Regions from separate parts of the Xenorhabdus bharatensis genome, predicted to be linked through region 1. Evidence: riboswitches for the same ligand, from Rfam matches in the RefSeq annotation. Region 1 holds a riboswitch; each other region holds the start of a gene.
The links. A riboswitch is a leader RNA that binds a small molecule or an ion and turns the genes downstream of it on or off. The one in region 1 is predicted to bind thiamine pyrophosphate.

Region 1 (10,179 bases):
TTATCGAAAAGAACAGGTTAATGTCAATGAGCTTCTGCAAATCGCTGTCGCGGTTTATCGTGGACGTTTTGCCGATAAACAAATTTCACTGGAAATATATTTACCGCAAAACACAATAGTATTTGCTGACCCTAAGCGATTAACGCAGCTATTCCATAATTTGCTGGAAAATAGCCTGCGCTATACTGCTGATCACGGAGCAGTGCTTATCCACGGGTATGTGAACCAGCAAAAATGGTTATTAAACTGGCAGGATAGTGCTCCCGGTCTTACTGCTGAACAATGCCAGCGTATTTTTGAACGTTTCTATCGTTGCGAATCTTCCCGCAATCGAGCCAGTGGTGGCTCAGGCTTAGGTCTGGCAATCTGCTACAACATTATTGAAGCGCACAATGGTCTTATTTATGCTGAAATATCACCTTTAGGTGGTATTCAAATTCACGTAGAATTACCGTTGTTCAAATTTTCTGAACAGAAAACGCCAAATAAGATATTGAAATAATGAGTGCACAATATACCGTTCTGATCGTTGAAGACGAACCCAAACTGGGGCAGTTACTGATTGACTATCTACAAACTGCAAATTATCAAACACAATGGTTAGTGCGCGGTGATGAGGTGGTTGCTCATGTCCAGCAACACCAGCCTGATATTATTCTGCTCGATCTCATGTTACCCGGCCTTGATGGGTTATCTGTCTGTAAGGAAATCCGCAAATTTTCAGATATCCCCATTGTTATGATGACAGCCAAAACTGAAGAAATAGATCGCCTGCTGGGGCTGGAAATTGGGGCGGATGATTATGTCTGTAAACCTTATAGCCCACGCGAAATCGTCGCCAGAGTGAAAACGATTTTACGCCGCTGCTATCGTCCGCAGGATATCGTCAGCGAACAGGGAGCACTGACCATTGATGAAAACCATTTTCAGGCTCGCTACCTTGAACGGGTACTGGAACTGACTCCGGTTGAATTCCGGTTACTTAAAATTATCTCCAGCCAGCCCGGACGTGTTTTTTCCCGTGATCAATTGTTGAATAATCTCTATAACGATCATCGTATTGTGAATGATCGAACAATTGACAGCCATATAAAGAATCTACGCAGAAAGTTAGAACAGTTGGATGAAGAGAAATCTTTCATTCGCTCAATTTACGGGTTGGGATATCGCTGGGAAGCCGAAATTTGTCGTCTGATGTAACTTGCCTACTGTTATTAAAAAAATTCACCTGCATAAATTTCAGGCTAAACTTAATCTGATAATTACCCAATCAGGAGAATTTCTTATGGCTATTGGTCACTATGATCTTAAGAAAGCGAAGAACGGGCAATTTTACTTCAATCTGGTCGCAGCGAACGGTGACATTATTCTCAGCAGTGAGATGTACACCACTAAGGCTGCCGCCAATAAAGGTATTCACTCAGTGCAAGTCAACTCTCCCGACAAAGCTCGTCATGAAGTAAGGAAAAATAAATCTGGCAAAACATATTTTGTCCTGAAAGCCAGAAATCACCAGATTATTGGTATTAGTGAATCTTATGGTGATGAAACCGCAATGAAAAAAGGAATGCAGTCTGTGATGAAAACCGGGGTAACAGATAAAATACGGGACTTGACTAAAAGTATGTAATCGTAGTTCGTTAACAGCGCCGCATCCGCGGCGCGTTTTTACCCGCATACCCATTCCTCCGTATCTATATCCGCTATATCTACGGTTGTACCTTGCAAGACAATCTTGAAAGTCAAAAGGTATAAGCGCTAAAATCCCCTCTTTAACCTTACCCTTAGTAATGATAAAGGGGTGAGGTCTGATTTGAACTCAGACTGAGAACGCGAATAATATGTTTACTCCAGAATTACTTTCTCCCGCCGGCTCCCTGAAAAACATGCGCTATGCCTTTGCTTATGGCGCAGATGCTATCTATGCCGGGCAGCCCCGTTACAGCCTGCGTGTTCGTAACAACGAGTTTAACCATGAAACACTGGCTCAGGGGATTAAAGAAGCCCATGAATTAGGCAAACGTTTTTATGTCGTTGTCAATATCGCCCCACACAATGCAAAACTGAAAACCTTTATCCGCGATTTGAAGCCTGTGGTTGAAATGGGGCCTGATGCGCTAATTATGTCCGATCCCGGTTTAATCATGATGGTGAGAGAAGCCTTCCCTGAAATGGATATCCATCTTTCCGTGCAAGCAAATGCGGTTAACTGGGCCACAGTAAAATTCTGGAAACAAATGGGCTTAACTCGGGTCATTCTATCGCGCGAACTTTCACTGGAAGAAATTGCAGAAATCCGCCAGCAGGTGCCTGAAATGGAGCTGGAAGTTTTCGTACATGGCGCACTTTGTATGGCTTACTCAGGCCGCTGTTTACTATCAGGCTATATCAATAAACGCGATCCTAATCAGGGAACCTGCACAAATGCCTGCCGTTGGGAATACAACGTTCAGGAAGGAAAAGAAGACGACACCGGCAACATTGTTCATACCCATGACCCTATTCCGGTTAAAAATATTGAGCCAACACTGGGACAGGGCACTCCGACGGATAAGGTCTTCATGATAGAAGAAGCCAAACGTCCGGGTGAATATATGAGCGCATTTGAAGATGAACATGGCACTTATATCATGAACTCTAAAGATTTACGTGCAGTAGAGCATGTAGAGCGGCTGACTGGCATGGGCGTACATTCACTGAAAATAGAAGGCCGTACTAAATCTTTCTACTATTGTGCCCGTACAGCTCAGGTATACCGCCGTGCCATCAATGATGCCGTTGCAGGTAAACCATTTGATCCAACATTAATGAGCACGCTGGAAGGATTAGCACATCGTGGTTATACGGAAGGTTTTTTGCGCCGTCATACTCACGATGCCTATCAAACCTATGAATATGGTTATTCAGTATCAGAAACGCAACAATTTGTGGGAGAATTTACCGGCAATCGGGTCAATGGGCTGGCTGAAGTAGCAGTAAAAAATAAGTTCCTCGTTGGTGACAGCCTTGAGATTATGACGCCAGCAGGTAATATCAACTTTGTACTGGCATCAATGATAAACAAAAAGAATCAGGCTGTCGAAGTTGCTCCGGGTGATGGTCATATTGTTTACTTACCTGTTCCTGAAGAAATTGAACTGAATTACGCGCTGCTTATCCGTAATCTGAAAGCAGGTAATACCCGAGCCCCACATACAAATACAGTTCCTAAAAATAATTCAGTATGAAATTTACAGAAATAGTTCCATTTTTTTAGAAACAGATCACATCAATACTATTTTATTTCTCGTATTATCCATTCTGAAAAATGAAGAACTAAAAAAGTTTCACTGTAAGACTAGGAACCACCTCCTTGGCTAGCTCAATCTCCCTTGGGCTAGCCTTTTCTTTTCCTGTAATTTTAAAATTTGAAAAATCATCAGTAATATCAGCAAGAAAAAATCATTAACTGAATTGCTGGTTATTGAGTTTATTCAGTCAATAATAATTATCTCGCTACCCATCACAAAATTAATTGTAAATAAAAAAATCAGTTTGAATAAATATCACTCATATTTATTCAACATACTGAAGGAATTTTTAGAAAACACCTTGAGATAGTTATTCTCAACAGAGCAGATTGATATTATCTCACTATACACATGCATGACAGGAGTGAAATAATTAAATTTTAATAAACATAACATTAACTATGAAAAATAGTCTCAACTGAAGCGATCCACTACATCTTCCCTTCCTGCTCACCTTGTACTCTGTGCAAATATAAACAACAATCAGTAGCGCCTTTTGCAAACTGGAGTTAAATATGACTGATATCGTGAATTTGTTAGGAAAAGACGCAGAAAGTTTATTACAGCATCAATGTTCTACTATTCCACGTGAAAATCTCTACATTCCGGGTGCAGACTTTGTTGATCGTGTAATGATCGAAAATAATCGGCCAAACGCGGTATTGCGCTCAATGCAAACTTTATTTAATCATGGGCGTCTGGCGGGAACGGGTTATCTTTCGATTCTGCCAGTTGATCAGGGCGTTGAACATTCAGCCAGTGCCTCTTTTGCAGCAAACCCGCTCTATTTTGACCCCAAAAATATTGTTGAATTAGCGATTGAAGCCGGATGTAACTGCGTTGCTTCGACTTATGGTGTTCTGGCATCGGTTTCCCGCCGCTATGCCCATAAAATCCCGTTTCTGGTCAAACTGAATCACAATGAAACTCTGACTTATCCTGCCGAATATGATCAGACTTTGTACGCCAGTGTTGAGCAGGCATTTAACATGGGCGCAGTTGCAGTTGGTGCGACGATTTATTATGGCTCGCATGAGTCACGCCGCCAGATAGAAGAAATTTCTGCCGCTTTCGAACGTGCCCATGAATTAGGAATGGTCACTGTACTGTGGGCATATTTACGTAATTCCGCCTTCAAAAAAGATGGCGTTGATTACCATACAAGTGCCGATTTAACCGGTCAGGCCAACCATCTGGCCGCAACTATCGGTGCTGATATCGTTAAACAAAAAATGGCGGAAACTAATGGCGGTTACACAGCAATTGGTTTCGGGCACACAGATAAACGCGTCTATACTGAATTGACAACAGAACACCCTATCGATTTAGTTCGTTATCAGTTAGCTAACTGTTACATGGGGCGTGCCGGCTTAATCAATTCTGGCGGCGCTTCAGGTGCCAATGATTTGAGTGATTCAGTCCGTACAGCGGTCATCAATAAACGCGCCGGAGGCATGGGATTAATTCTTGGGCGCAAGGCATTTAAGAAGTCAATGAAAGAAGGCGTTGCTCTGATCCACTCAGTACAGGATGTCTATCTCGACAAGAGCGTCACTATAGCCTGATAAAATCAGGCTAATTAGTTGAATTATAATTAGATATGGGGATATAACTATCCCCATTTTCACAATCAGCCACTACCACCATTGATGGAAATGATGTACCGGCCCAATCCCTTTTCCCACCTCTAATTTATCTGCCTGCACTAAGGCATTTCGTAAATACGCTTTTGCGACGGGCACTGTGCTCTGCCAATCATCATAACGTGGCCGTAATGCAGCAAGAGCCGCTGATAAAGTACAACCCGTGCCATGAGTATTGTGGGTATTAACTCTGGAAGCAGTAAAACGCCATTCCCCTTCAGGTGTAAACAGCCAGTCAGGGCTTTCTCCGTCAGCCAGATGACCCCCTTTCAACAGAACTGCCTGACAACCCATTGATAATAATTTTCGCCCTTGTTGCAACATTTCATCTTCTGTTTCCGCGGAAGAACATTTCAATAGTGCTGCCGCTTCAGGTAAATTGGGGGTAATTAAGGAAACAACAGGGAGTAGTAACTCTGTCATGGCTGTGACCGCTTCTTCAGACAATAACGGATCTCCGCTCTTTGCCAGCATCACTGTATCCAACACAGTATAAGGAACTGGGTAACGATGCAGTATTTCCGTGACAATTTTCACATTAGCAACATTCGATAACATGCCAATTTTAATACTATCTATCCTGACATCTGAAAGCACAGACTCAAGTTGGGCAGAAAGGAAACTGGGTTCAATATCGTAAACTGCTTGCACTCCGGTGGTATTCTGCGCAACGAGAGCGGTAATCACCGTTGTGCCATAAACACCAAGTGCAGAAAAGGTTTTCAAATCGGCTTGAATGCCGGCACCACCGCTAGGATCAGTTCCTGCAATGGTCAATGAATGGATTGACATGATGATGATTCCTGCGACCAGCTCAGGAAAAGCGGTAATCAGAATACCCGTTATCTTTCAAGTTGCCTTTTCAAGATCTGCCGGATATGGGATATACCGAGACTTCCCTACGCTGGCATTATCCAGATCAGGTAATACGGGTACTTCTCAGTTCACTTAAGAACGCCCCGAGCCAAAATAAAAATCACTCTATTAGTATCCCAATAGAGTGATATTTGCAATATGTTATCGTTAAATAATGAAACAGACTAACGATATATATTCAGCTGGTAATGAAAACACCAGCAAAAATAAATTTATTACTTTTAATTACTTTTTATTACTATAAAGTTGTCACGTTTGCAGCAGCTGGACCTTTAGGACCATCCTGAATTTCAAACTCAACTTGTTGGCCTTCAGACAATGTTTTAAATCCATCTTTCATAATTGCAGAAAAATGTACAAATACATCTTTGCTGCCATCAGCTGGAGTAATAAAACCAAAACCTTTAGACTCATTGAACCACTTCACAGTACCAGTGATTTTTGCCATTTCAAAAATTTCCTTTGAATCACTTTATTAGCCGATTGGCATTAAAAAGAAACGAACCCGTATTCATTGTTGCTATTCATTAACAGAAACAGTACTTCGTTTACCCATGTGTTTTATCACATACTCTTTATATAATCGCAAGCCATTTTTTTCAGCGGCACGAGCTAAAGCACATATTTCAAATTATTAATATCTGCTTTTTATTTAACATCAGCCAGAAGTATTTATATTACATAACATCATGAATTAACAAAGAAATAGAATTTTAACTCTAGGAAAGTATTTTGACTTTTTTGATATATAATTCTGTTTATCACGCTTATTAAGCGATACAGCAGAGAGTTATAATTTTCAAACTTAATTGAGGAAGCAATAAAATAACGGAGTATATTTGTTAACATCTTAGAGTGTAATATGATTGCTCCAGATTCAGCTGGTTTATATTTTGTATATCCTTTATTAAATATTGTTCAGTTACATTCCACCTTATTCAATTTATAGGCGTCCTTTATTATCTAAATATGTCAGAAGCTGACATCATGTTTATAGCATTGGCAGAGCTAAGCTTTAAACAACCTATTACGCAGGTATCAGATCAGCGAAAACATCATTATGGAGAGAAATGGATAACATTCATTTTATATGCAATTTTTGTAGTTTACATTTTCACATAGTTTTCTCATGTAATAAAATTTTGTTATCAGGGATTAATAAAATTAGATTCATGATAAAAAAATCAGCCGGGCATAATGCCCGGCTGAAAAAGTATACTCGTTTTAAAACTATCAAATTATGTCTTTGCTTTATTCGATCTGGAAAATAAATAACCAACCCACAATGCGCCAATCCAGAATGGCATGAGGATCACAGATATACGTATATCAGGTATCGTCAGGATGATAACAAGAATACAAGCCAGAAATATCAGGCACAAGAAATTACCAAATGGATACCAGAATGCCCGGAAGCTTGTCTTAACACCTTCTGAATCCTTCGCAGCGCGAAACTTCAGATGTGACACACAGATCATAATCCAATTAATAACTAAGGTTGTCACTACCAACGCCATCAAAAGCTCAAATGCTTTACCCGGCATAGCATAGTTAATCAATACACCTATCGATGTTGCCAAAGCCGACAGTGCAATTGATAAAACCGGAACACCGCGCTTATTCACTTTAGTCAGAATACGTGGTGCATTACCCTGCTTAGCCAAGCCATACAGCATTCGGCTGTTACAATAAACGCCGCTGTTATAAACCGACAATGCTGCGGTCAGCACAACAATATTTAAGGCATTAGCAACCCAGAAGCTATCTAGGTTATGGAAAATCAGAACAAATGGACTTCCGCCCTCAACAACTTTTATCCACGGATAAAGAGACAACAGAATGAACAACGAACCGATATAAAACAACAAAATACGGTACACAACCTGATTAGTTGCCTTTGGGATATTTTTTTCTGGATTTTCAGCTTCTGCCGCCGTAATCCCAACGGTTTCCAATCCGCCGAATGAGAACATAATTACGGCCATTGCTGTGATCAGACCCGCAGCACCATTGGGCATGAAACCGCCATACTGCCATAAATTGCTTACGCTGGCTTGTGGCCCCCCTGTTCCGCTGATGAGCAAGTAAGAACCGAAGAGGATCATGCCGATAATGGCCCCGACTTTAATCATAGAGAACCAGAATTCCGCCTCCCCATAGAGCCGGACATTAATTAAATTGACAGAATTAATCACCACAAAGAATATTGCGGCTGAAACCCACGTTGGGATCTCTGGCCACCAGTATTGAATATACATACCGACAGCGGTGAGCTCCGCCATTCCAACCAGTATAAACATGACCCAGTAATTCCAACCGGATAGAAAACCAGCAAAATTACCCCAATATTTATAAGCGAAGTGGCTAAAAGAACCTGCTACCGGTTCTGCAACAACCATTTCCCCCAACTGGCGCATTATCAGGAATGCAATAAAACCACTGATCGCATACCCCAGAAGCACCGAAGGCCCGGCCATTTTTATCGTTTGGGCAATTCCCAAAAATAACCCTGTTCCTACTGAGCCACCGAGTGCAATAAGCTGAATATGCCTGTTCTTTAAACCACGCTTAAGCGTCGACTGTTGTATGTGCCCCGTCATCTAGTCCTCTTATTTCGATAATTATATCCGTTGTATTTCAAGCCACTTCTGTGCTGGTTTCATTCACTCACCGCAGTGATGCAGCCCGAAATCCATTGGGTATAGAACCTGTTTAAACTATTTTATTTGTCGTTTTGGACCTGAACTGGCCGAAGAAACCTGAGATTCCTTCAATTTTTGCGCGATCTATCATACCCAAACTACACTGACACTATTGCTATCGTGTCAAACTCTAATTTTGACTCAATATTTAGTTTACTCATTCAAATCAGATGAATATTAAAACATCATTCACAAAGAATAAATACCGGAAATGCATACTAATTCACTCTTCGTTCCCTTGTGATTGTAATGCATATTCAAGCCTGATAAGAGTAAAATTAGCTCTGGAATGTCGATTATGTATAAAACTAAAATCTTGAAAAGAAGTTGTGTATACTTCTCATCACCTTTAACCAATTTATAATTGTAATGCCACAGGATAATCACTTAGCACTTGTATGCGCACTGAGTAAATGGATAGAAAACCACCTTGGTCGTGTCATCCATCTTGAAGAACTTGCTGCTTACTCTGGCTATTCGCTTTGGCACATGCAGAAAATATTCAAGGAAGTCACCGGGATCTCACTGGGTAAATACATACGCCAACGTCGTCTGGCTGGTGCTGTACATCTTCTGAAGAACAGTTCCCAACCCATTTTTGATATTGCGCTGGATTTTGGCTTCGGCTCTCAATCCCATTTTACTTATATGTTCCGTAAAGAATATGGCATTACACCTTACGATTTTCGTCAAAGTACAGATATAGAACTTGAAGTTAAACTTCCCTTACACCTGTCTTACGATTGCTAATCATCAGATAGACTATGCGGCCGGGTTTCGATATCAGGCCGCTACCTTACCAACTTCTCCAACCCCTTCCCTAGTACCGCAACGAGATTAGTTTTCATTTAATTTATACTTTTCAACTAAGGCCAATGCTATCGCTTCCGTTTCTGCATCAGGATATCCCTGAATATCTGAAGGGCGAAAATGCATCTGAAATGCCCGGATCGTTTTATGCGTATGTACATCCAGATAACCTGTCTGAGGAATAGCATACCCGTAAACAGACAATGCTTTTTGTATTTTGATAACAGGAACGGGCATATCCGGGGCTCTGCCTGCCAGATATTTATTTACCGTGGCAGCATCAGGCCAAGCACCGATTCCTGCTTCATAAAGAGTATGCCACGGGAAAATAGGCCCAGGATCTTCTTTCCGAAGCGGGGCGATATCACTATGACCAACCACATTCACAACTTCAATTTTATGCCTACGGATAATGTCTTTTGCCAGTCGGATCACAGCATCTATTTGTGTTGGATAATATGCACACCACTCTTTTTTGAAAAAGTATTTTTTAAATCCACAATTAACTATTTCTATACCGATAGAATAGTTATTTAGATTTTTATATCCCCTCCACTCACTTCTGCCTGCATGCCAGGCTTTTTCCCCCTCAGAAGATAATTGAAAAATAATCGGTTCATTATTTTTATATTTGGGATGAGCAGGAATCAAATACTGAACGCTGACATTACCACCAGTCAGAGCCCGCAAAGAACGTTTCTCATTCAAGGCCGTGTAATGTATGACCAGAAACTTGACTGATTCAATATTCTGTTTTGTCGAATATGAATAAGAATGATCAATAAGATAATCGTTTCTTTCTTCCAATGGAGGCTGTCGGCTACAGCCAATCAGTAACGTAATAAACACGCCTACTAA
Region 2 (10,179 bases), on a different contig from region 1:
TATCGTTAAATTTATTTGTTATAGCAGCTTCTTGGTATTGGTTTTATTAGCGTGTAAATACCGAAGAAAAATAAAAAGATATCTGAATGAAAAAGATCTCTTTAAATAAGTATTGAGGCGACTATCCCTCACCCAATGTGCAGTGTGGATGAGGGACATAAGTTTATTTCTTATCCCTGCCTGCCCAAATAATTATCCCAATCTTTCCAGACTGGCTGTAAGCCCGATCTGACCAGTGCTTCGGCAACCTGTTCCACAGAGCGGTGGTCATTCGGAGAAAATTGTTCCAGTTCGAGATGATCATTTTCGACGTAACCACCCGGCTGAGTCTTAGAACCAGCACTGACACTGTTTATCGCCAGAGGTACAACATGGTCGCGGAAATAAGGTGACTCACGGGTAGAAAGAGAAAGTTCAACATCGGGTGCCAGCAGGCGGAATGCGCAGATCAGTTGTACCAGTTCTGCATCATTCATCAGGGATGCGGGTTCAATCCCGCCAGCACAGGGACGCAGGCGTGGAAAGGAGATGGAATAACGGCTTTTCCAGAACTGTTTTTGTAGGAAAAACAGATGTTCTGCCACCATATAGCAATCAGTTCGCCAATGAGGTGATAAGCCGATTAATGCGCCCAGACCAATTTTATCAATGCCCGCCCGCCCTAGCCGCTCAGGGGTTTCCAGCCGCCAGTGAAAATCTTGTTTCTTACCCCTGAGATGGTGTAATTGATAACTGGGTTCGTGGTAGGTTTCCTGATAGACCAGTACAGCATCTAATCCCAGTGTTTTCAGTTCGGCATATTCTTTTTGCGCCAGTGGCTGAACTTCCATTGTGACTGAACTGAAATAACGGTGTATTAAGGGAAGGTAATGGCGAAAATAATCCATACCGACCTTTTTCTGGTGCTCCCCTGTCACCAGAAGGATATGCTCAAATCCCAGTTTTTTCAGCGCCTGACATTCAGCCTCAATTTCCTGTTCATTGAGCGTCTTACGTTTGATGTGGTTACTCATGGAAAAACCACAATAGGTACAGTCATTGGCGCACAAATTGGAAAGATAAAGCGGGATATAGAATCCCACAGTATTACCGAATCGCTGACGGGTTAATTGCTGTGCCCGCTGCGCTAATGGTTCAAGGTAGGGAAGGGCGGCGGGTGAGAGCAGAGCCATAAAATCATTCAGTGTCAGACGTTCACTATTTAGAGCATGCTCAACATCATGGCGGGTTTTACTATTGATGCTCAGCGTAATGTCATCCCAGTCTAACTGTTGCCAGTGATGGCGGAAAGTCTGTTCTGTCACGGTATTGCTGCTCATAAAGCCCCCAGAAAATCGGTCAGTGGGCTGGAGGCTTCCGCATGGAATTTCTGGCTTGCCACTCCTGCCTGATGAGCGAGTTCGCCTGCTTCAATGGCTGTTTTGAATGCCTGCGCCATTTTGACCGGATTACGGGCAACGGCGATTGCCGTATTGACCAAGACAGCATCGGCACCCATTTCAATGGCTGCCAATGCATGGCTAGGAGCACCAATACCGGCATCGACAACCACAGGAACATTAGACTGTTCAATGATAATTTGCAGAAAATCCCGGGTGAGTAAGCCCTTATTTGAACCAATAGGCGCTCCCAATGGCATGACAGCGGCACAACCCACTTCTTCCAGACGGCGGCACAGAACCGGATCTGCGCCACAGTAAGGCAGAACCACAAAACCTTCTCTGACTAATTGTTCCGCTCCTTTCAGGGTTTCTATCGGATCAGGTAACAGATATTTCACGTCAGGGTGGATTTCCAGCTTAACCCAGTTAGTGCCTAGCGCTTCCCGTGCAAGGCGGGCAGCAAATACCGCCTCTTCTGCGGTTTTTGCGCCGGAAGTATTTGGCAGGAGTTTAACCCCCAGTTCCTGCAAGGGAATGAGAATGCCATCATCTTTGCCTTGCAGATCAATCCGTTTCATCGCCATTGTGACTAACTGGCTACCGGAGGCGCGGATGGCTTCAATCATCAGCCCGGCATTGGCAAATTTTCCTGTGCCTGTAAACAGACGGGAATGAAAGGTGGTATCAGCAATTTTTAACATGGTTAACCTCCGGCATTAGCCCCCTGCTATGGCCTGAAACAGCAGGATATTATCCCCGTCATTGAGCTGATGGGTACTCCATTCTGAGCGGGGGATGATGGTCTGGTTAATAGCCAGTGCAGTACCTGACTGAGTACGCTGCATATGCTCCAGTAATTGCTGAATTGTCATGGGATTATCTGTCGGCGTATCCAGCGTGATCGTTTGATCGTTGACAATAATGTTCATACGATTTCTGTTCCTGAAACGGTTTTATCTGTGCCTGCTGTTTTACCTATGACTGGTCGTGTTCCGCATATCGGACATCGTGGTGAGGGTGTCAGCTGTAACGTACTCCAGTTTTGTTTTCTGCCATCAAACAATCGCAGTTTTCCACTCAGATAAGAAGGAAGACCCGCCAGCATTTTAATGGCTTCCAGCGCCTGTAATGTCCCAATCACACCGACTACCGGCCCTAAAACACCCGCAGTACGGCAGTTACGCTGAGGCTCTTCCTGATCGGGATAGAGGCAGGCATAACAGCCATGCTGGTAAGGCGGTTCGAATACCATAAGCTGACCACTGAAACCGACGGCGCTGCCACTGATAAGGGGTTTACCGGTTTCGATACAGGCGGCGTTAATAGCATGGCGGGTTGCCATGTTATCGCAGCAATCCAGTATCAGATCGACCTGCCGGACGAGGTTTGTCAGTGATTTTTTATCCAATCGTTCATTAATGACGGTTGTATTAACCAATGGATTCAGATCAGCCAGTTTTTGTGCCGCCAGAGCGGCTTTACCTGCAGGAATATCAGCCGTGCGATAGAGGATCTGACGTTGCAGATTTGAGACATGTAACTTGTCATCATCGGCAAGATAAAGATGCCCCACTCCCGCTGCTGCGAGGTAGAGTGCGGCAGGGGAACCTAATCCCCCCATCCCGACGATTAACACCTTGCCGTTTTTTAATTTTTCCTGTCCGTCCGGGCCGATATCTTCCAGTAATAATTGACGGCTGTATCGCATAAATTCTTGATCGTTCAACATAAGCGCCTCCGATCATTTTCTTCAACGTTTCTGTCAGGTGTCCCTTCAACTAAATGAAGCAATCTGGCTGTTGCCTGCCGCCAGTCTTTCGCTTTAGTGATGGCACTGACCAGCGCGACACCACCGACACCGGTTGCGACCACATCAGCTACACGCTCCAGTGAAATACCACCAATAGCCACTGTCGGGAATTCAGGTGTGAGCGTGACCTGATGTTTCAGGGCGATTAAGCCCTGTGGCGATGAAGGCATCTCTTTGGTTGTTGTCGGGAAAATATGCCCCAGAGCAATGTAGGATGGGCGTAAGGTTTTTGCCCGCGCCAGTTCCTGTTCGTCATGGGTGGAGATCCCCAGCCGCAGCCCTGCTTGTCGGATGGCACTGAGATCAGCGATGTCTAAATCCTCCTGCCCCAGATGAACGCCATAAGCACGGTGTTTGATTGCCAGACGCCAGTAATCGTTGATAAACAGACGCGCGTTGTATTGCTTCCCCAATGCGATCGCCTGCCGGATATCATGCTCTACCTGATCTTCGGGCAGATCTTTAATACGCAGTTGCAGCGTTCTGACCCCCGCTTCCAGTAACCGCTCAATCCATATCAGAGAGTCCACCACCGGATATAACCCCAACCGATGCTCAGTTGGCGCAAAGGAGGCTGTTTCAGGGCAAACGGTTTCAGATAAAATGGCTTCAGACTGATTTAACATCGTTGATATCCTCAGCCCGGTGATACAGTTCGCTGCCATGTGTCCGGAATTCTTCGGACATCTGTTCCATACCCGATTGTTGTTCCAGTTTTGCGGCATAGTCCCGCACATCCTGTGTAATTTTCATTGAGCAGAATTTCGGCCCGCACATGGAGCAGAAATGGGCAACTTTACCGGATTCCTGCGGCAATGTTTCATCGTGATAAGCGCGGGCGGTATCAGGATCAAGGGCCAGATTAAACTGGTCTTCCCAGCGGAATTCAAAACGCGCTTTTGACATGGCGTTATCACGAATTTGAGCACCGGGATGCCCTTTCGCTAAATCTGCCGCATGAGCTGCGATTTTGTACGTGATGAGTCCTTGTTTCACATCTTCTTTGTTTGGCAGGCCAAGGTGCTCTTTCGGCGTAACGTAACAGAGCATGGCACAACCGAACCAGCCAATCATGGCTGCACCAATGCCGGAGGTGAAATGGTCATAACCCGGTGCGATATCGGTGGTCAATGGCCCTAATGTGTAGAAAGGCGCTTCGTGGCAGTGTTCCAGCTCTTCCGTCATATTGCGGCGGATTAACTGCATCGGAATATGCCCCGGCCCTTCGATCATCACCTGAACATCATATTCCCAAGCGATTTTGGTCAGCTCACCCAGCGTATGCAGTTCGGAAAACTGTGCTTCATCATTGGCATCCTGAATAGAACCGGGACGCAAACCATCCCCCAGAGAAAGAGAAACATCGTAGGCGGCACAGATTTCACAAATTTCACGGAAATGGGTATAGAGGAAGTTTTCCTGATGATGGGAAAGACACCATTTCGCCATAATGGAACCCCCACGGGAAACGATGCCTGTCAGTCGTTTGGCGGTCATCGGGACATAGCGCAGCAGAACACCGGCATGAATAGTGAAATAATCGACTCCCTGTTCCGCCTGTTCCAGTAACGTATCGCGGAACATTTCCCACGTCAGGTTTTCCGCAATGCCGTTGACTTTTTCCAGTGCCTGATAGATGGGAACTGTACCGATTGGCACCGGGCTATTACGCAGTATCCATTCACGGGTTTCGTGGATATAGCGCCCGGTGGAAAGATCCATCACGGTATCCGCGCCCCAGCGGGTAGACCAGATCAGCTTCTCAACTTCTTCTTCAATGGAAGAGGTTACGGAAGAATTACCGATATTGGCATTCACTTTCACCAGAAAGTTACGCCCGATAATCATTGGTTCGGATTCTGGATGGTTAATGTTGGCAGGAATAATCGCACGACCCGCAGCGACTTCCTGTCGCACAAATTCCGGCGTAATGTTTTCCGGTAAGTTGGCACCGAAACTTTGCCCCGGATGTTGCTGGAGCAGAATTTCGCCGCGAATACGTTCACGCCCCATATTTTCCCGCAGAGCGATAAATTCCATCTCCGGCGTAATAACACCTTTACGCGCGTAGTGTAATTGGGTAACGCGTTCGCCTGATTTCGCTTTCAAAGGGTGGGGGCGATGGTGAAAACGCAGGTGATCCAGACCAGCATCAGCAAGGCGCTGTTGGGTAAAATCAGAGCTGAGGGTTGTGACAGGCTCTGTGTCATTGCGCTCTTCAATCCACGGCTGGCGGATTTTCTGCAAACCTGCGTGGACGTTCAGCACGGCTTCAGGGTCGCCATAAGGGCCGGAAGTATCATAAACAGGTACGGGTTCATTTTCCTCAAATTGAGGCGCTTCTTTTGTCCCGCCAACCAGTGTAGGAGATACCTGAATTTCACGCATAGGAACCTGAATATCCTCGCGTGAGCCTTCCAGATAGATACGGCGTGAATTGGGGAAGGTAACACCCTGAATTGAATTGATAAATTCCTGTGCGGCATCCCGTTGGACTTTACGTGGACGTGCCGGATGGGTTTTAGGGGAGATATCCGTTGTAGGGATAATATCGGCGCTGGAGGTAACAGTTTCGTTAGTAATAGCATTAGACATAGCAAATTCCTGACTGTGTAATCGCCTGTAATCAGGCTTAAGTTGAGAAAATTGCTTGTCTGGAGCTCGCAGGGAGTAATGATGGTTGCTGAACGATGTTATCTGGCAGAAGGTCTGTACAGAAGCAATAAGTCATATCAGCAGAGGGATTACTCTTGTTCCCTTCGCGGGTATTAGCCCGATCAGGTTCTGCGGATCCCGAATAAACGGTCTCAGCCTGTGTTCACCGTGATATACGCTGAACGCTAGGCACTCCGACAAGAAAACACCCCAGAGTATAAAGGGGATTATGGAAACTGCAACCGGAAAACTGAGCCTTTTGTATTGGCCCGATGTCAGGTATTAACTCCGTGGCGCTAACGCCCTGCTCAATTGCTTCCAACCATGTTTTTCTGCTGCTGACTGTAATTTTGTATCAGCATTAACCGTAAATACCTCACTGGCAAAGAAACACATCGGTAAGTCGTTTGCTGAGTCTGTGTAAAAAGAGATATGTTGTGGCGATAAATTCTGTTCTGCCAGCCATTGCTGTAAGCGGGTCACTTTCCCTTCACGGAAAGTCGGGATACCCTCAATATCGCCGGTATAACAACCCTCTTTCATGACCATATCAATGCCCATTGCGGTTTTTACGCCGAATGCAGCCGCAATTTTTTTCACCACGAAAGAAACAGTCGCAGAAATGATAATGACAGGAATATTTTGTTGGCGGTAAATATCTAATTGTGTTTTCGCTGCGGGATAGAAGAGAGGCTTGATTGTCGTTTCCACAAAATCCGTCAGCCAGACATCAACTTGTTCATGGGGTATTTGGCAGAGGGCTTGCAAACTGACTGACAGGTATTCCTGCATGTTCAGCTTCCCTGCGCTGTAATCCGATATCATTTTCTGATCTGCTTCTACAAAACGTGGGTCAGTAATGATCTGTTTTTCCCATAAATATTTTGTCCAGAGTAGACTGGAATCCCCACGGATCAGGGTGTCGTCCAGATCAAATATGGCAACCTGCTGTGACATAGTTGTTATTCCTCACATCCGAAATCGACAGGATAGGGTCGGTTGAAAGAGAATCAAATATTTTATTGTGACTTATTATTGCTTTATTGCTGCTCACTGTTATTGCCGTGCTTCAATGAATATCCGAAAACATGCACATTCAGAAACATTGTTAATATAACAGATTGCAGACAGAGTACGATGAAGAAGAGTATGCTGTAATGGTATTAACCTTGGTTAACATTTAATTAACACTGACTTGGTTAATATATTCTTAATGATCACAGCATATGACACAACACATGATGGAGCCAATAATGCAAAAAAAACTGACAGGTATAGAACGAGGCTGGTGGATTGTCAGCCTTGAAAACAGAGTTTGGCTTCCACAGGGAGATTTACCGCTAGGCACTGCCGAGAGCTGGTCATTACAGGGCCTTGTAGCCTACGCTATCGGCGAGTGGTTGGGAGAAATAGTATGGCTTGTCCGTCATAAGATGGCATCAGAGATGTATTCTCCCCGCCGGATTGTAGAACAGGATCCTCAATTATTTCAGCTGGTAGGGCGCGGAGTCCAGTTGGCTGAGTTTTACCGCTCACATCGTTACTGTGGGTATTGCGGTCATGAAATGCAGCAGACTGAGCACGAGTGGGCCTGCCTGTGCCACCATTGCGATGAACGCTATTATCCGCAGATTGCTCCTTGCATTATTGTGGGTATCCGCCGTGAAGATCACATTCTACTGGCACAACATCAGCGTCATCGCAATGGTATTCATACCGTGCTGGCTGGGTTTGTGGAAGTGGGTGAAACACTTGAAGAGACGGTTCACCGCGAGGTGATGGAAGAGAGTGGGATAAAAATCCGTAACCTGCGTTATGTGACTTCTCAACCGTGGCCTTTTCCGCATTCATTGATGATGGGGTTTCTGGCTGATTATGAGAGTGGCGATATTGAGCATGACCCCGTTGAGCTAATCAGTGCGGATTGGTATCGATATGATGATCTTCCCCTGATCCCCGGGCCTGATACGATTGCCCGCCGTCTGATTGAGGAAACGGTCGCACTGTGTCGTCAGAACTGTCGCCAATATTGATAGTGAATACTTACAAATCATGAGAGTTACCCGATTTTTTCTATCAGGTAACTCTCAATATTTCAGGGTACTTGGTTATTCTTGTTCCGTAAGACCCCGGTTTTTCAGCATAGATTCGGTACTTGGCGGTTTACCTCGCCAGTTTATATACAGTTTTTCCAGATCTGTACTATTACCGCGTGACAATATCTTATCGCGGAAAATCTGCCCATTTTCTCTTGTCAGACCGCCATGCTCGGTAAACCATCCAAACGCATCGTCGGCCAGCATTTCTGTCCACAGATAGGCATAATAACCGGCAGCATAACCACCACCCCAAATGTGTTTGAAGTAACTGGAGCGGTAGCGCGGTGGCACGTAGCTGAGATGGATGTTGTCTTCTTGCAGAGATGCGGCTTCAAATTTATTCACGTCCTGCTGGGGCTTATCAGCGGCTAGCATATGCCAGTGCATATCCAGCAATGCGGCTGACAGCAACTCAGTCATTGTATAGCCTTTGTTAAATTTATCCGCCTGATTGATTTTATCCATCAGCGCCTGTGGCATGACCTCGCCGGTTTGGTAATGTCTGGCGTAATTCGCAAATACCTTAGGATCGCGAGCCCAGTATTCATTAATTTGTGATGGGAACTCCACAAAGTCACGAGCAGTACTGGTTCCTGACAACGTCGGATATTCCTGATCGGCGAACATGCCGTGTAAAGCATGCCCAAATTCATGGAATATTGTGATCACGTCATCATACGATAACAGCGCAGGCTGGCCCGGAGCCGGTTTAGTAAAGTTGGCAACGTTGTAAATTACCGGTTTGGTTCCGAAGAGTCTGGACTGATCAACAAAATTACTCATCCATGCGCCACCGGCTTTATTGTCACGCTTAAAGTAATCGGAATAGAACAGCGCCAGTTGTTGCCCGTCTTTATCGAAAACTTCATATACGTGGACATCGGGATGATAAACCGGAATGTCTTTGCGTTCTTTAAAGGTAATGCCATAGAGCAGGGTAGCGGCGTAGAACACACCGTTATTCAGGACGTTATTCAGTTCGAAATAGGGCTTAATCTGGGACTCGTCCAAATCATACCTTGCCTTGCGTACCTGTTCGGCATAGAACGGCCAATCCCATGCTTCCACTTTGAAGCCGCCTTTCTGCTGGTCAATCACGTCTTGAATATCTTTTGCTTCACGTTCAGCGCGTGCAGTTGCAGCAGGGACGATATCACGCAAAAACTTCAATGCGACTTCTGGTGTTTTTGCCATCTGGCTCTGCAACTTCCATGATGCGTAATCTTTGAAACCCAGCAATTTAGCCTGTTCAGCCCGGATTTTCGCTAAGCGGGACAGCGTTTGGCGTGTGTCGTTATCATCCCCTTTTTCCGCTCGGTTCCACGATGCTTCGAATAACGCCTTACGTGTATCGCGATCTTTCAGATCTTGCAGAATCGGTTGTTGGGTCGTGTTCTGTAATACGAACAGCCATTGATTATCCAGCTTACGCTCACTGGCAGCCTGTGCAGCCGCAGCCATTTCGCCATCGGACAGCCCGGCCAGCAGATTTTTATCTTTAACCGCCAGAGCGCCATCTTTAGTTGCTGCTAACAATTTATTGGTAAATTGAGTACGAAGGGTTGCCGATTCCTGATTTAATGATTTCAGCTTTATTTTATCGGCATCAGATAAATTGGCACCCGCTAATTCGTATTGCTTATAGATGACTTCTACCAGACGGAGCGATTCTGAGTCCAGATTCAGTGTTTCGCGCTGTTGGTAAACGGTTTTGATGCGGTTGAACAGTTTACTGTTCAGCATTATCTCATCATTCATTGCCGCCAGTTTTGGTGACATTTCCTCACTGAGTTTTTGTAGACCGTCAGTCGTATTCGCTGAGGTCATCGCCCAAAATACGTTTGTTACCCGATCCAGCGTCGTGCCAGTTTTCTCCAGTGCGATAAAGGTATTTTCAAAGTCAGGCGGAGCGGGATTATTGGCGATCTTCTCCACTTCTTCCAGCTTCTGTTTAATACCGGCCGTGATTGCAGGTGAGTAGTCTGTTTCTTTTATTTTATCGAACGGAGGGGCCTGGAAGGGTAGTTCGCTGGTATAGAAGAAAGGATTATTCTTATCCTGTTGTTGGTCAACTTTATCGGTCACACTTATCTCCTTTATCTGACCACCTGATACGCTAGTGTGGCCGGATCCCCGTTTATTTTCTTCGGCTTGCGCCTGAGTGCCTAATGCTAAGCCAATAGCCAGTACTAAAATGGATAAACGCATCAGTCGAAACTCCTCCATGTAAATT
Region 3 (10,179 bases), on a different contig from region 1:
GGGAAATTTGATGTCAAAAAATTAAGGGAAGCTATTGAAAAAGATAAAGTCAGTGGAAAAAAACCTTTTTTTGTCTCTGCAACGGCTGGGACTACAAATGCAGGGATTATTGATCCACTTGATGATATTGCTGATATCTGTAAAGAGTATGATTTATATTATCATGTTGATGCTGCATGGGCCGGAGCAATATTGCTCAGTGATACATATAAATATCTTTTAAAAGGTATAGAGCATAGCGATTCAATAACATTAGATGCCCATAAATGGCTGGCGGCACCAATGGGTACAGGTATGTTTATTTCTTCTTGTCCCGGCATTCTTAGTCAATCTTTTGCTGTTTCAACAAATTATATGCCAGATAAATATGAAGATAATCTTGATCCTTATGCCTGCTCTGTCCAATGGTCGCGAAAATTTAATGGTCTAAAATTATTCATTCCTATGGCTATCCTAGGGCATACCGGTTTCAGAAATATGATTGAGCAACAGATTGATCTGGGAATATATTTAAAACAGAGACTAATTGAAAATAGATGGGAAGTTATCAATCCTTCAGATTTACCTATTGCATGTTTTATCGATTCTGATGGTCATATGACAGAAAATATATTGGCGGCGGTGTTGAAAGAGAATAGTCATTGGCTCTCAATGACCCATTACGCAGGTGTGAAAACATTGCGCGCTTGTATAACCAGTTTCAGAACAACTAAAGCAGATATTGATAAACTAATTTCTTGCTTAAATAAATCAAGGGAGATGACATAATGAAAATGGTATGAAATATTTTTTGTGGTGGTATAAAAATAAAATTTAGGTTTTATAATGAAATATTTCAGGCTTCTAAGCAAAGAAGCCTAATTGACATTGTTCTCGGGGATGACCTGTTCTGTCCTTTACAATGGCCTTTAACCTTGTCTGTTTTATGACAGTAATGACAAACCACATCAACTTTAGTGATATCTCATCATTGGGAGCATGGCCTTAGCTTTTCACTCACAACTTTCCTATCCCCAAAATCCCAGCCTCAGGCACTTCTCCTTTCACCAGTTTCTCCGTAGCGCCATCATAATAAACTTTACCCGCCACAATCAGCAGAGAACGCGGGGCAATTTTAGCGGCATCATCAAGATTATGAGATACCATCAGTAAAGTGAGTTTCCGCTCGCGGCATACCTGATCCAGCAATTCCAACATCTCATTGCGTAATGCAGGATCGAGCGCTGAAAAAGGTTCATCCAGCAATAAGATGGGCTGTTGACGCACTAAACAACGGGCCAATGCCGCCCGTTGGCGTTGCCCGCCGGAAAGCTGGGCAGGTAGGCGGTTCAGGTATTCCGTCAGTGATACCTGTGATGAGATTTGTTGCAGTGTCTGCTGTTGTTGAGCATTTAATTTCAAGCCGGGGTGTAAACCCAAACCGATATTTTGCTCAATGGTTAAATGGGAAAACAGATTATTTTCCTGAAACAGCATGGATACCGGGCGATTGGAAGGGGCTGAATGGGTATGATTTTCCTCATTCAACCGGATATCACCACATTCTGCGAACTGAAACCCCGCGATTAAACTTAATAATGTACTTTTACCCGCCCCACTCGGGCCGAGGATAGCAATGCGCTCGCCCGCCTCAATACTGACGTTGAAATGCATGGCAATTTGTTCATAGGTATAAGTCACATCTTCAAGTTTAATCATGGCGTCGGCCCGGTAAGCGTTCAAGCACACTGAACAAAATAAAACAGAGGAGCAAAAGCAGGAAAGCAGTGACTGCTCCATCCTGACTGCGGTATGCCCCGATTTGCTGGTAGAGATAGAAAGGCAGGGTACGGAAATTTTCGTCACCAAATAACGCCACAATGCCAAAATCCCCGACTGACAGCACACAGGCAAAAGCCAGAGCCTGTGCCAGCGGGATTTTCAGGGCTTTAAGCTCGATCCAGCGCAGACGATTGAATCCCTTAATATTCAGGGAGTGGCACAACGGATTGTAGCGCACAGCCAGATCGCGCATTGGGTTATCCAGTACTTTCAACGCATAGGGAATGGCTATTAAGGCATTGGTCAGGATAACCAGCCCGTAAGGAGAATCGGGTAACCCGATGGTATTATTCAGTAAAATGAAAAAGCCAGTCGCAAGCACAATACCCGGCATCGCCAGAATCAACAAACCACTGCTTTCCAGAGCCTGTCCCCAGCGCGATAAATGGCGCAGGTATAATTCGCGGCTGCTCCATAACAGCATCATTGTCAGGAAGATGCATAATAAGCCTGCTCCCAGTGCGATAACAATGGAGGTTGTGAACGCCTGCCATAATTCGGGTTTACTGAGAACATCCAATACCGCGCTGTTCAGCCCATCCATGATGACTGCCAGTAACGGCGGGAGCAAAAGCAGTAATGCGATAGCGATAAGCAATCCGTCACATAGCTTTTTCAGCCAGGAATCCTGTGGGTTGCGCCATTGTTGCTGATGCCCATAACCGACCGAAAGTATGCCTTTAAGCTTTTGGCTCAGTAACACCAGACCAAGACAGCAAAAGAGCTGGATAAGTGCCAGCAGGGCGGCCTGACCCAGATCGTAGTCATACTTGATAGCCTGATAAATAGAGAGCTCAATGGTTGTTGCAGAAGGGCCGCCGCCTAATGTCAGTACAGTGGCAAAGCTGGCAAAGCACAGCATGAAAATCAGAGCGCCTGTCGGCAAAATCTGGCGGCGCAGGTAAGGCCATTCGACAAAGCGAAAGTGTTGCCACTCATTCATACCAAGCTGAGCGGCAAGCTGCCGTTGTTCTATGGCAATATTTTCCAGTGACTGGAGTAATAAGCGCGTCGCCATCGGCATATTGAAGAAAATATGAGCCAGTAAAATACCCTGAAGACCGTAAGGCGTGAAATGGTATTCAATCCCTATCCACTGGCAAAGATTGGCCAGCCAGCCAACGCGTCCGTAAACAGTCAGTATGCCAAACAAAGCGACTAAAACCGGCAGCACCAGTGTCATAGCGCACAGGCGCAAGAAAAACGTTCTGCCCGGAAAGCGGCGGCGGTAGAGCGCTCTGGCCAGAAATATGGCGGGTATCACCGAGAATAAGGCGGATAAAAATGCTTGCCAGAAAGTAAAACGAATCACATGCCACAAATAGCTGTCATTCAGAAATACCTGCCAGTGATTTTCAGGCGCATAAAACCACAGAGCGCCAAAAGCGGAAAGCGCAATGAGGATCAACAGGCCGGAGGCAATCACCCCCGGCAATAACCAACCCGCGATTAACGGCTTACAGCACTTTGCCATGTACGGATCCATTGTGTGCGGTGTTTTGCTACTTCATCTGCGTTAAATTGCAGAGATTTCTCTGGCACAGGCAGTTGTTTGAACACTTCCGGCAGAGGAATATCAGTAACAGGATACATCCACTGCGTGTTCGGAAGGACTTGCTGGAATACGGGGGAGAGCATGAATTGCATGAATTTCCGGGCCAGTTCAGGCTGCTTGCTTGATGCCAGTTGTGCAGCAACTTCAACCTGCAAATAATGGCCCTCATCGAATATGGCTGCGGCGTAATTATCCTTTTTCTCGGACATGATGTGATAGCCCGGTGAGGTGGTATAGCTGAGCACCATATCGCCTTCTCCTTTCAGGAATAACCCGTATGCCTCACTCCAGCCTTTAGTCACCGTCAGCGTTTTTTTGGCAATATTCTGCCACTCTTGTGCAGCTTTATCGCCATAGAGTTCCTGTATCCAGAGTAAAAAACCTAAGCCGGGCGTACTGGTGCGCGGATCCTGATAAATAATCTTCCAGTTCTGCTGGCTGTTAATGAGTTCAGCCATGCTTTTTGGGGGATTTGGCAAGGTGTTTTTATTGTAAATAAAAGCAAAATAACCGTAATCGTAAGGAATAAAAGTCTTGTTATTCCATGTGAAAGGCAGTTTTAATTTTGTGGTATCAATGCTGACAGGGGTGAATAACCCCGTCTGTTGAGCCGACTGAATCAGGTTATTATCTAAACCCAGCACGATATCCGCTTGGGTTTTTTTACCTTCCATTCTTATACGGTTCAGTAAAGAAACACCATCCTCCAACGCAACGAGTTTTAATTCACAGTCACACTCGGATTCAAACGCTTTTTTAATGGCCGGGCCTGCTCCCCACTCAGAGGCAAACGAATCATAAGTATAAACGGTCAGTGTAGGCTTAGCCTGTGCTGCCTGAGCAAAGGCACAGGCAAAAACCGATAATACACCGATTGTGATAAACCGGGAAAATAAACGCTTCAACACTTTGCTCTCCTGTCGTTATCAATAGTAATTATTAATAGTGGTTATTAACAATCGTTATTAGCACTCACACTTAAGTAAGTGACTGGCAGGTTGGTAAAGGATTTGAGAAAGTGTCTGATAAAATGACTGCGATATATCAATTGGGTAGTGGCTCAAATCCCTACGCCGGTACCAACCGGATCAGGTTCTACGGGTTTGCTCTCAGCGATGTTGTCTGACAACAATCGCACCCCGTTGAGATGACTGTATTGTAGAGACTAAAGCAGTGACTGCAAAGCCTCATTAATATATCTGTCGCCTTTCTGGTTATTTTTTCTGACTTATTGGTCGTGTTCACATTTCTGCTATCGTTTTATCAATAGGCGGGGAACCCCATTCCAAAGGGGCCTTTCCTTGCCGCTGAGATGTAATTCTAAATCCATTGGGTATAGAGGTTTACCGCTTGAGGGGAGTGTGAAACAATTAGCTATCTTTTCAAATTCGTTTTATCGAGAGGTAGTCTGGTGATCGATGATGATGGCTACCGCCCGAATGTAGGAATTGTAATTTGTAATCGTCAGGGGCAGGTTCTGTGGGCCCGCCGTTATGGACAGCATTCATGGCAGTTCCCCCAAGGAGGTATCAATCCGGGAGAATCGCCAGAGCAAGCGATGTATCGTGAGTTGTTCGAAGAAGTTGGTTTAAGTCGCAAAGATGTACGGGTTTTAGCCTCCACCCGTAGCTGGTTGCGTTACAAATTACCCAAACGTTTGGTGCGTTGGGATACAAAGCCCGTTTGTATCGGGCAAAAGCAACGCTGGTTTTTATTGCAGCTGCTTTGCAGTGAAAAAGAAATTAATGTGCAGCGCAGTAGTACACCAGAATTTGATGGTTGGCGGTGGGTGAGCTATTGGTACCCTGTCAGGCAGGTTGTTTCCTTTAAACGGGATGTGTATCGCCGTGTGATGAAAGAATTTTCCTCCATCGTGATGCCGGTACAGGAATCATCGCCACAACCCTACTCAGCCTATTATCGCCGTAGAAGAAGTTAGGTAATTGTTATGCTCATGCGCTTACGGGAAATTGTTGAAAAGGTTGCTATTGCAACGGATTTGTCGGAAGCGCTTGAGCTGTTAGTTAATGAAACCTGCTTAGCAATGAATACGGATGTTTGTTCTATCTATCTGGCAGATCACCAGCGCCAGCGTTATTACCTGATGGCAACCCGGGGGTTGAAGAAGCCGGGAAAGCGCACGGTCAGCCTCTCCTTTGACGAAGGTGTTGTGGGGGAGGTCGGGCGCTTGTCAGAGTTAATCAACCTTGCCGATGTACGTGATCACCCCAGCTTCAAATATATTCCTCAGGTAAAAGAAGAAAATCTCCGGGCCTTTTTAGGTGCTCCGATTATCTACCGCCGCCAATTGCAGGGGATTCTGGTCGTTCAGCAAAATGAGCGGCGATCGTTTGATGAAAGTGAAGAGTCTTTTATGGTGACTCTCGCCATGCAATTGGCTGCGATCCTTGCTCAGGCACAGGTTCGTGGATTATCAAGTCAGTATTGTCAGACCCACATCAAAGCACTGGCGGTCTCTCAGGGAATTGCGATGGCTCAGGGTTGGCAGGACTGTTCCCAACCCTCACTTGAGCAGATATCTGAAGCGTTAGCACTTGATTATCAGGCCGAACGTTCCCGCCTGACCCGTGCGCTTGAGCAGGCAACAGCAGAATGTCGCCGGATAAGTAAACGCTTTACCGCCAGCTCGCAGAAAGAAAGTGCCGCTATTTTTGACCTCTATTCCCACTTACTGAATGATCCGAAACTTAAACAGGATCTGTTTCACTCGGTTGATAACGGTTTTATCGCAGAGTGGGCGGTAAAAAGTGTTGTGGAGAAATACGCGGAACAATTTGCCCACCTTCAGGATGCCTATATGCGGGAAAGGGCTTCTGATTTGCGGGCGCTCGGGCAGCGGTTACTCTTTCATCTGGACGATGATTTTACCGGTAATAGTCAGTGGCCGGAGCGCTTTATTCTGGTGGCAGATGAACTCAGTGCTAACTTACTGGCTGAAATTCCGCAGGATAAATTGGCGGGTGTTATTGTGCGTGATGGAGCGACTCATTCACATTCTGCAATTTTAGTCAGGGCAATGGGGATCCCTGCGATTATGGGCGCTGATATTCATCCTGAATTGCTGCATAACCGAATGTTGATTCTGGATGGCTATCAGGGAGAGTTTTTCATTGATCCAGAACCACGGGTTGTTGAGGAATATCGCCAGATTATCGAAGAAGAGCAGGTTCTCAGTAAACTGGCGGAAGGAGGGTTGCAACAAAAAGCCCGGCTTAAAAGTGGAGAGAGGGTACTGGTTCAGCTTAATGCAGGGCTGAGCCTGAAATATGAGCAACAAATAGGCGATAGTATTGATGGGGTCGGCCTGTATCGTACCGAGATCCCTTTTATGCTGCACAGCGGTTTTCCATCAGAAGATGAGCAGAGAAACCGCTATCAGGAAATGTTGACACTTTTCCCTGACAAATCAGTTGTCTTGAGAACACTGGATATTGGCGCTGACAAACATCTTCCGTATATGCCTATTCATGAAGAAAACCCTTGCCTTGGCTGGCGGGGGATCCGTATAACGCTGGATCAGCCGGAAATATTTCTTATCCAGCTCAGGGCGATGTTGAAAGCGAATATATCGACCGGAAATCTGAAAATATTGTTGCCGATGGTAAGCTGTATCGAAGAGATTGATGAAACCAAAAAACTGATCAACAGGGCAAAGTCAGAAGTTGAACAATCTGCTGGCACAGCCATTGCGATGCCACAAATTGGTGTCATGGTAGAAGTGCCTTCTCTGATCCTGCTGTTACCGCAACTAAAGAAACGCGTTGATTTTATCTCTATCGGCACCAACGATTTAACCCAGTATTTACTGGCGGTGGATCGCAATAATACCCATGTTGCCTCTTTGTATGACAATCTTCATCCGGCAGTGATTAAGGCCCTAAAACAGATTGTTGATGAAAGTCAGCACATTGGTTTACCCGTTAGTGTTTGTGGTGAAATGGCGGGTTTACCGATGGGAGTGCTGATATTAGTTGGTCTTGGCTATCGTTGCCTGAGCATGAGCGGGCGGAGTATTCCACGAATTAAATACCTATTACATCATTTAGATTCCGCAGAACTGGGTTATTTTATCCAAGAAATCCTGAAAGCAGAAACGACCCAGCAGGTGAGAGAAATTTGCTCTGCTTTTATGGAAACCCACGGCCTTGGTGGGCTGGTGCGTGGTGGCATTTAACCGCCCATGCTATTATTTACCATTGTTATTTAAGATGACCGGTTATTTACGGTGATCTGTTATTTACAATGATCTGCCTTAGGGCATTAACACAACATTATTTTTTAGTGGGGAACGATGAGCACTAGCTATCTGGCATTTCCTAATATTGATCCTGTCATATTCTCAATCGGGCCGGTATCGCTTCACTGGTACGGTTTTATGTATTTGGTTGGCTTTGTCTTTGCCATGTGGCTGGCAAATCGTCGTGCAGCAAAACCAAATAGTGGCTGGCAGAAGAACGAAGTAGAAAACCTGCTGTATGCGGGGTTTGTCGGAGTATTCCTCGGCGGACGTCTCGGTTATGTTCTGTTCTATAATCTCCCGGTATTCATGGAGAACCCGCTGTATCTGTTTAAGGTCTGGGATGGCGGGATGTCTTTCCACGGTGGGTTGATCGGCGTTATTTGTGCTATGTGGTGGTTCTCCCGCAGGACGAAACGTCACTTCCTGCAAACTGCGGATTTTGTCGCACCACTGGTGCCTTTTGGCTTAGGTATGGGGCGCATTGGTAACTTTATCAATGGCGAATTGTGGGGGCGTGTCACGCTTGATACACCGTGGGCAATGTTATTCCCCGGTTCCCAAAGTGAAGACATCGCACTGGCAACGAAAGACCCTTCTTTATGGCCTATTCTGGAAAAATATGGTGTCCTGCCCCGTCATCCTTCACAACTGTATGAAATGGTACTGGAAGGCATCGTACTGTTTATCATCCTGAATTTATTTATCCGTAAGTCACGCCCGATGGGAAGCGTTTCAGGATTATTCCTGATCGGCTACGGTGCATTCCGCATTATCGTTGAGTTTTTCCGTCAGCCTGATGCCCAGCTCGGATTATTTGATGGGATCAGCATGGGGCAGATCCTTTCAATACCAATGATTTTAGCCGGAATATTGCTGATGATATGGGCTTATAAACGTCCCAGCAGCAATAATACCGGTAACAATACGCGAAAAAACACGCGAAAAAATACGCAGAAAGACAAGGTACAAGAGGCAAAATGAAACAGTATCTGGATTTAATGAAAAAAGTGCTGGAAGAAGGCACAGCAAAAGATGACCGCACAGGCACAGGAACACTTTCGATCTTTGGTCATCAGATGCGTTTCAATTTGCAGGAAGGTTTTCCGCTGGTGACAACCAAGCGTTGCCATCTTCGTTCCATCATTCATGAACTATTATGGTTTCTGAATGGTGATACTAACATCAAATACCTGCATGATAATGGCGTCAGTATCTGGGACGAATGGGCTGATGAAAACGGTGATTTAGGGCCGGTTTATGGTAAACAGTGGCGTTCATGGGGCGCACCGGATGGCCGCCAGATTGATCAGCTGACCAACGTTATCGAACAGCTGAAAAGTGACCCGGACTCGCGTCGGATCATCGTTTCAGCCTGGAATGTCGGCGAGCTGGATAAAATGGCGCTGGCACCATGCCATGCTTTCTTCCAGTTTTATGTGGCGGATGGCAAACTGTCCTGCCAGCTTTACCAGCGCTCCTGTGATGTTTTCTTGGGGCTACCCTTCAACATCGCCAGCTACGCGTTGTTGGTCCATATGATGGCTCAGCAGTGTGATCTGGAAGTGGGTGATTTTGTTTGGACGGGTGGTGATACTCACCTTTATAACAACCATATGGAACAAACAAAGCTCCAACTGAGCCGCGAACCGCGCGCATTGCCGAAACTGGTTATCAAACGCAAACCTGAATCTTTGTTCGATTACCGATTCGAAGACTTTGAAATCGAAGGCTACGATCCACATCCCGGCATTAAAGCACCGGTTGCAATCTAATGCTGATTTAACTCAGTCAGTAAAAATCATTGCCTATCTTTTTTCCATCCCCGAACCGGGGATGGAAAAATTAGGTATCCAATGAATCTGGATTATATTACCGAGCTGGTTCGCAAATAAAATGTAACCCCGCAATATACTGATTTCTTTCCTCAAATCTCCTCGCATAAATAGAAACTGACGCTGTTATTCCCTTTCGGATTGAAGATATTTTGCCTGTCGGAATGAATTGCTGCATAGGCTGAATACTGATGAGTGATAAACAAAATGGATTCACACTGCTAGAACTGCTGGTAACAATGGTTTTAGTTTCTATGAGTCTGCTCTGGGGGCTGTATAGCTGGAGAAATTATCAGAACAGCCAGCACTTACAATCGGCAGTGCAGAATGTGTTGTCGTTTATGGAAAGGCAGCAGGCTCTGGCTAATTATCTGAGTCAGGAAAGAACACTATGGCTGGTGGCTGGGCCGCCCTGGTGTTTGGTTTCATCAGTCACTAAAAGCAGTGATTGCCATGAAGGTGAGGGCGAACGGGTTAGTTCCCCCCATGATGATGTGTTTCTGGCGTCAGCAACCAGTCAACGCATTGATTTTTATGGTATCAGGAATACGGCAATGCCAGCCAGTTTCGCGCTGGCAAATGCTGCCGGAGAAATAAGTATTGTTATCTCAGGGCGGGGCAGGATCAGGACATGCAGTAATAATCTGAGTCAATTACCGGATTGTGAAGGAATAAAAAACTGATGAGTGGGGTTATTGGCTATTACAGGC

Region 2: linked by a shared signal. The riboswitch ahead of thiC (phosphomethylpyrimidine synthase ThiC) and the one ahead of thiD (bifunctional hydroxymethylpyrimidine kinase/phosphomethylpyrimidine kinase) in region 1 are both predicted to bind thiamine pyrophosphate.
Region 3: linked by a shared signal. The riboswitch ahead of thiB (thiamine ABC transporter substrate binding subunit) and the one ahead of thiD (bifunctional hydroxymethylpyrimidine kinase/phosphomethylpyrimidine kinase) in region 1 are both predicted to bind thiamine pyrophosphate.

Annotation. Positions count from the first base shown of each region.
Region 1 is NZ_JBBMXG010000004.1:193,354-203,532, forward strand. It holds gene baeS (envelope stress sensor histidine kinase BaeS) at 1-502, shown strand, start outside; gene baeR (envelope stress response regulator BaeR) at 502-1,200, shown strand; gene AAC855_RS05760 (YegP family protein) at 1,286-1,630, shown strand; gene trhP (prephenate-dependent tRNA uridine(34) hydroxylase TrhP) at 1,842-3,227, shown strand; gene fbaB (class I fructose-bisphosphate aldolase) at 3,806-4,855, shown strand; gene thiD (bifunctional hydroxymethylpyrimidine kinase/phosphomethylpyrimidine kinase) at 4,928-5,725, opposite strand; TPP riboswitch at 5,813-5,905, opposite strand; gene cspE (transcription antiterminator/RNA stability regulator CspE) at 6,048-6,257, opposite strand; gene AAC855_RS05785 (amino acid permease) at 7,048-8,409, opposite strand; gene AAC855_RS05790 (helix-turn-helix domain-containing protein) at 8,881-9,261, shown strand; gene AAC855_RS05795 (N-acetylmuramoyl-L-alanine amidase) at 9,349-10,179, opposite strand, start outside.
Region 2 is NZ_JBBMXG010000025.1:31,386-41,564, forward strand. It holds gene thiH (2-iminoacetate synthase ThiH) at 171-1,319, opposite strand; gene AAC855_RS18655 (thiazole synthase) at 1,316-2,083, opposite strand; gene thiS (sulfur carrier protein ThiS) at 2,099-2,311, opposite strand; gene AAC855_RS18665 (HesA/MoeB/ThiF family protein) at 2,308-3,111, opposite strand; gene thiE (thiamine phosphate synthase) at 3,105-3,818, opposite strand; gene thiC (phosphomethylpyrimidine synthase ThiC) at 3,802-5,787, opposite strand; TPP riboswitch at 5,930-6,054, opposite strand; gene AAC855_RS18680 (HAD family hydrolase) at 6,130-6,804, opposite strand; gene nudC (NAD(+) diphosphatase) at 7,101-7,880, shown strand; gene dcp (peptidyl-dipeptidase Dcp) at 7,956-10,154, opposite strand.
Region 3 is NZ_JBBMXG010000006.1:83,952-94,130, reverse strand. It holds gene AAC855_RS07695 (pyridoxal phosphate-dependent decarboxylase family protein) at 1-768, shown strand, start outside; partial or broken gene AAC855_RS21605 (IS1 family transposase) at 865-961, opposite strand; gene thiQ (thiamine ABC transporter ATP-binding protein ThiQ) at 997-1,698, opposite strand; gene thiP (thiamine/thiamine pyrophosphate ABC transporter permease ThiP) at 1,691-3,295, opposite strand; gene thiB (thiamine ABC transporter substrate binding subunit) at 3,271-4,284, opposite strand; TPP riboswitch at 4,424-4,528, opposite strand; gene rppH (RNA pyrophosphohydrolase) at 4,788-5,315, shown strand; gene ptsP (phosphoenolpyruvate--protein phosphotransferase) at 5,325-7,571, shown strand; gene lgt (prolipoprotein diacylglyceryl transferase) at 7,689-8,618, shown strand; gene thyA (thymidylate synthase) at 8,615-9,409, shown strand; gene AAC855_RS07655 (prepilin peptidase-dependent protein) at 9,661-10,152, shown strand; gene AAC855_RS07650 (prepilin peptidase-dependent protein) at 10,152-10,179, shown strand, end outside.